2 regions of the Enterococcus saccharolyticus subsp. saccharolyticus genome follow, and region 2 is predicted to be linked to the other one. Evidence: riboswitches for the same ligand, from Rfam matches in the RefSeq annotation. Region 2 holds a riboswitch; the other holds the start of a gene.
The links. Region 2 has a riboswitch for thiamine pyrophosphate ahead of thiT (energy-coupled thiamine transporter ThiT). Riboswitches for the same ligand answer to the same signal wherever they lie in the genome.
Positions count from the first base shown of each region.

Region 1: it holds a riboswitch for thiamine pyrophosphate, as region 2 does, so the genes downstream of both, PYW32_RS12730 (ECF transporter S component) here and thiT (energy-coupled thiamine transporter ThiT) in region 2, are expected to answer to the same signal.

Region 1 covers NZ_CP118957.1:2,510,184-2,513,332, reverse strand. Annotated here, with positions in the region: gene PYW32_RS12740 (FAD:protein FMN transferase) at 1-82, shown strand, start outside; gene menA (1,4-dihydroxy-2-naphthoate polyprenyltransferase) at 100-1,044, shown strand; TPP riboswitch at 1,093-1,182, shown strand; gene PYW32_RS12730 (ECF transporter S component) at 1,292-1,855, shown strand; gene PYW32_RS12725 (ABC transporter ATP-binding protein) at 1,852-3,149, shown strand, end outside.
Region 2 covers NZ_CP118957.1:81,330-84,478, reverse strand. Annotated here, with positions in the region: gene thiM (hydroxyethylthiazole kinase) at 1-180, opposite strand, end outside; gene thiW (energy coupling factor transporter S component ThiW) at 177-692, opposite strand; gene PYW32_RS00425 (thiaminase II/PqqC family protein) at 704-997, opposite strand; gene PYW32_RS00420 (thiaminase II/PqqC family protein) at 1,124-1,333, opposite strand; gene thiT (energy-coupled thiamine transporter ThiT) at 1,350-1,919, opposite strand; TPP riboswitch at 1,986-2,087, opposite strand; gene PYW32_RS00410 (cupin domain-containing protein) at 2,252-2,569, shown strand; gene PYW32_RS00405 (peptide ABC transporter substrate-binding protein) at 2,580-3,149, shown strand, end outside.

The sequences.
Region 1 (3,149 bases), 190 kb from region 2:
CGTGACAGACGACATTAAGGACACTTTTAAACTGAATCAAGCATCTGGTTATACCATGGGTGACCGCAGTGAACTTAAATAGCAATCTAGGAGGAAAAAATGTCACTGAAGAATTTTTTAGAAGTTGTTGAGATCCGCACAAAAGTTGCGAGTCTTTTTCCATTTCTTATAGGAGTGCTTTATTCATTAGCACGTTTTAATGAATTTCATGGGTTTTATACGGTGTTGTTTTTCATCGGTATGATCACTTTTGATATGACAACAACAGCAATTAATAACTATATGGACTTTAAAAAAGCCCAATCTCAAACGTACAAATACGAACAAAATGTGATTGGTCGCGAACGAATTTCACCCGCGCTCGTCCGCAAAATGATTTTAGTTATGATGGGGATTTCAGCTGTTATTGGATTATTGTTAAGCTTGATGACGGGTTGGTTATTTCTAATTATGGGAGGACTCGTTTGTCTAGTTGGGATTTTTTATACATTTGGTCCCATTCCTGTTTCACGTATGCCGTTAGGTGAATTGGCGAGTGGTTTGACGATGGGGTTAGGCTTATTTGCTATGACTGTCTATTTAAATACAGTCAACCAACGGGTATTTTACCTAGATATTAGTTTTAAAAATGATAGCTTTTCTTTAGGTGGACAACTTTGGGGGATTTTAGCTATTTTTGTCGCTTCATTACCTTTAGTATTTACGATTGCCAATATTATGTTAGCGAATAATTTGCGTGATTTAGAAACAGATGTAGAAAACAATCGCTATACCTTGGTTTATTATATTGGTCGCAAAAAAGGGGTCCAACTTTTCCAAGTATTGATGTATGGTTGCTATGGTGCGATTTTATTAGGCTTTTTATTCTGGGTATTCCGTTGGCCAATCTTAATTGTGTTTATTAGTTTACCGAAAGTTCGTCGCAACTTGATGGAATTTAAAGAAACATTACCAAATCCAAATAGTTTTAACTATGCGATTCAAAATATGGTGCTATTTAACGCGAGTTATGCGTTTGCGTTATTAGTAAGTTTACTTTTCTAGTCTAGACGTTTGAATTAAGGTATGTTATACTTTTAAAAAAATTGAATATAGAAACATTTGGGGTGCTGTAAAGCTGAGATTATACCCATTGAACCTGAAACAGTTAATACTGGCGCAGGGAAATGTGTGAATTATTGTGATGAGTGCCTGACTAAGTAGTTTATTTAGTCAGGTTTTTATTTGCCATAAATTGTCTGTGAACAAGACTCCTTTTGCTTCTATTTTGGAAATGAAAGGAGTCTTTTTTATGCAAAAATGGTCATTGCAACAAGTGGTGTTACTCGCGTTTTTAGCTTTTTTATTTGGTGGGGTATTTATGGGGGCAGGCGTTTTGTATGCTTTGTTAAATGCAGCGTTAACCCCGTTTGGACTTAGTCCGTTTGCCAATGAAATTTTATTTGGATTATGGACAATGGCCGCACCAGTTGCCGGGATGTTAATTCCTAAAAAAGGAAGTGCCACGCTCGGAGAAGTTTTAGCTGCTTTGGCAGAGATGTTATACGGTTCGTATTTTGGTCCGGGTGTCTTGCTTTCAGGTTTGATTCAAGGGTTTGGTACGGAGTTAGGCTTTATGGTGACTCGCTATCGACGTTATGACAAAGTGGCGTTGTTTTATGGCGCAATTGGAACGACCGTGTTGAGTTTTGTCTATGAGTTCTTCAAATTTGGTTATGGGACGTATGGATTTGGGATGGTTGCGGCATTGTTGGCGGTGCGTTTTGTTTCGGTTGTCTTTTTCGGAGTAATCTTAGTGACACAAATCATGAAATTGTATCAAAAAGTGCAAGATGCTAAGGTGTCTGTTTCATGATTGAATTACAAGCAGTTACCTTCCAGCAACAGGAAAAAATGATTTTTAATCACGTCACCTTTGCTTTTCCAGCACATCAACTGACCTTGGTAACTGGCGATAGTGGGAGTGGCAAATCGACATTGTTTCGCCTAATTGCTGGATTTGCGCAATTGTCGTATCAGGGAAATATTTTGTTAAATGGTGAAAATTTAGCGACAGCCTCAATGAAACAGAAAGCGCAAGCAGTCGGCATGGTCTTTCAAAATCCGAGCCAACAATTTACGATGCGTACTTTACGCAAAGAACTCATTTTTACGTTAGAAAATATCGGTTTGGCTCCTGTTGATATACAGGAGCGTATGAACCACGCATTGGCATTAGGGGAAACCACAGATTTAGCTGATAAAGCAATCAATCAATTATCTGGTGGGGAGAAACAACGAGCAGCATTAACTGTGGTTTTAGCGTTAGATGCGCCAATTTTATTATTAGACGAACCATTTGCTAGTATTGATCCAGAATCGCGTGTCCGTTTTATTCAAAAACTCAAACAATTACGTGACCAAGGAAAAACAATTCTTTTAAGTGATCATGACTGGTCAGGGTATCACGAGGTGGTCGATGCAGTGGTTGAAGTGACGGAGGGGCAATTACAGTTTGGTTCTCTGGATAAGTTAACAGTTGATACGGTTTTTCATTTACAACAAGCGGATACTACGCCATTTTTTGATTTTCAAAAAGTGCAGATCACACGCAATCAACGCTTGTTAGTTGAGACAACGAGTCAGTTACAAACAGGAATTACCACGTTGACGGGTGCAAATGGCGGGGGGAAAACCTCGCTATTAAAGGCGATGGTACAACTTGAAAAATACCATGGCAACATGTTTTTGCAGGGAAAAAAAATTCGAAAAAAGCGCCAACTTTATCAAACGATGTCATTAGCAGTTCAAGACGCTGCTAAACAATTCGTGGCGTTGACTGTGCAAGAAGAATTGGCATTTTGCAACAATCAACAACCCGAAATTCTAACGCAACAGCAAGCAGCGTTAGCATATTTTAATATTTCCAAAAACCAAAGTTTATTTCATTTAAGTGAAGGGCAAAAAAAGATTGTGCAGCTAATTAGCATGCTGAGTTTACCGCTGGATTTTCTTTTGTTAGATGAACCCTTTGCTGGATTGGATCAACACGCATGTGACTATTTTGTTGAATGGATACAACAGCAAGCGACACAACAAGATTTTTTAATCGTGACACATCGGTTAGCACCATTATCTGGTGTGAGTCAGCATCATCTAGTGCTTGCAAA
Region 2 (3,149 bases):
ATCGGTACTTTTAAATAAATCTGGAAACTCACGAACATCTTCTGCCATAATCGGTTTTGCCCCAACGAATAATAAACCATTTGCCAATAATTCATTGGTAATTTCATTGGTAATGCAATGAACCAACGGCGCTTTTTTTAAAGGGAACGCTTCTGCTAGTTTTGTTTGCCAATTTGTCATAGTGACGCTCCTTGATAGAATGATTGAATTTTTTGAATAGCTGGAATTGTTTTTGCTTTTTGCCAGATGAAAAAGGCAATTGCTGAACCGATACAGGCCGCACCAATGAACCGCGGCGTATACATTAACCAATAAAACTCATTACTACTTCCTGTAAACCAGACCATTACTGGATACGAAACTAGCGAACCAATAATGCCAGTACCAATAACTTCCCCTACCATAGAAGAAATCACTGATGGATATAGACGATAACCCAAACCTGCTAAAAAGGCACCGAAAACAGCACCTGTTAACGCCAATGGAGGAATGCCTAATAAGGTCATTCGAATAATGCCACAAACCAAAGCCATGATAGTTCCATACATCGGTCCTAATAAAACACCCGCCAACACATTCATGACACTCGACATCGGTGCCATACCTTCAATACGAAACAAAGGGGATAATACCACATCTAACGCAATCATCATCGCAAGATAGGTTACTTTCTGTAATTTTTGATTTCCCATAACGGACTCCTTTATTTGTCGAAACCATACGCCATGTCCCAAAAAGCCACTTCCATTTGGGTACTCGTCACAAAGGCATTGACCATTTGTTGACGTTCTAACATGGAGGCTTCTTGATATAAGTGGTTCAATAATTCTTGTTCTTCATGGACAATACGCATACTTTCTGGTGTGATACAAGTATCAATCCAACGTTGATACACCGGATGCGGTAATCCTGAACGCAATGCTAAACCAATTTCTTGATACAACCACGCACACGGTAAGAGACTGGCAAACGCCACGGAAACAGAATCTATGGGCAACGTATGCTTGTGGAACCGTAGCAATCGGTGTTTGTTGCACTTCTTCTGCAGTAATTTGTAGCGTATCAAAAAAAGTATCTCGAATCCCAATCTCTCCTGCGATTAAACGTTTGGCACCGTCTTGCATCATTGTTTTATCGTGGGCTGCTCCGTTTGTTTCTCAATTGCTAAATAGACCAATTGCAGTGCTGCTAAATAATAGCGATTTTGCAATAAATAATAACGAAAACAGGCTTTAGATAATGGCCCTTGCTGTAATTCTTGAATAAAAGGATGTTCCAAACTATACACCCAGCTCTCTGTTGCTGCCTCACGTGCAATTGTCACAAAATTCATCAAATATTATCCTCTATCAAACGGTGTCTTTAGGAACAAAAATCGTAGGATTCATACGATACAATACTAATAACACGATGGTTGTGACAATCGCTGTTGCTAAACCACTAATCCCGTTCATGATGAATGAGAATACTATCGGACTCATGCCCCATAAAGCATAGGTGCCCCAGAAAACCCAACCAGCAACAAAATGCCAGAAGTAACGAGCAAACGCCCCAATCAGTACACCGGAAACAATTTGTTTGCGTGCTACTATCGCATTTCCCTCGGCGATAGCTTGTTGTAACTGTTTCGCGACGACTCCTGTTAATCCAACAAAAGTAAATGCCAGCGGATATTCAATTAAGACTTGAATGACACTCAGAAAGTACACTTTTCCTGTCGGGAAATGTAACATTCCCCAAATGAAAGCTGCTAATAATCCAGCTTTGGGCCCACGGCGTAAGGCATAAACTGCCATTGGGATTTGCCCCAGTGAAATGGAAAAACTCGAACCAATATCGACTGGAATAAACGATAGCACCATTGCTAAAGCTGCTAGAATCGTTCCTTCCACCCAAATTTTTGTTGTTGATGAACGCATAAAAAAACTCCTCCTTTAGAATCTTCACAATTCACAAAGGAGAAGTGGATGACATTTATAATGTACACTTCAACTCGTCACAATTCCTACGTTCGAATGATCGAAACAGGTACGAAGGGTTTAGAGTAAACTCAATCTCAGCCCAGATGGACTCCCCTTTGTGATTAGATTCTATTTAATTTTAAATACAGCAAAAGCATAGCACAGTTTTTAGGTAATGAAAACCTAAATGCAATATTTTTTCTGGCTGTTGCGATTTCCCCCTTTGAAAGATTGACTTTGTAACGTTTTCAAGTAATATTAGGTGTAACAAAAAGGAGAGGAGAGTTGCTATGATTATTAAACCGACTCTGGCAGAAAAGATGAATATCTTTTTTGATAAAGAGAATCAACCGAACGATCGAGTCACTATGGGATTAATTACGTTACAACCTGGTGAAAAAAATCCGGCAGAAGGGTTTGCTCGCCACGACCAAGATGAATATTCGTACATCATTTCTGGAACTGCACATACAATTTTAGAAGATGGACAAGACTTACTTGGAAAACCAGGCGATGCACAATTGATTGAAAAAGGAGAAGGTCACATCAATTACAATGACGGCGACGAACCAGCAGTAGTTGTCTGGATGTTAGTCGACCGCGACTAGGAGGAATAAAATGAATAAAAAGGGAATATGGTTAGGTGCCCTAGCAACTTTAGCATTAGTCGGTTGTTCAACAGGGAAACCAAAAGAAGAAGAAGCAACACCAATTAATTTAATGTCTGCATCAGAATTAACAACTTTAGATACGTCAAATATGTTAGATTTTCCCGATGCAATCACACATACTGCAGCTTTTGAAGGGTTGTATGCCTTAGATGAAAATGATGAAGTGATTCCCGCAGTGGCGAAAGAATTGCCTGAAATTTCTGAAGATGGAAAAACGTACACGATTACCTTGCGAGACGATGCGATTTGGAGTAATGATGATCCCGTAACAGCGCATGATTTTGAAGCTGCTTGGAAAAAAATGATTGATCCAAAAAATGCGTTGATTTACAGTTTCTTATTAATTGATACTGTCGAAAATGCCGAAGCAATTTCAGCAGGAGAAAAAGCCGTCGATGAGTTGGGTGTAACAGCAATTGACGATCATACACTAGAAGTTCATTTAAGTGAAGCGAAACCTTACTTCACCTCATTATTAACATTCCCTACGTTCTTCCCACAAAATCAAAAAGCGTTG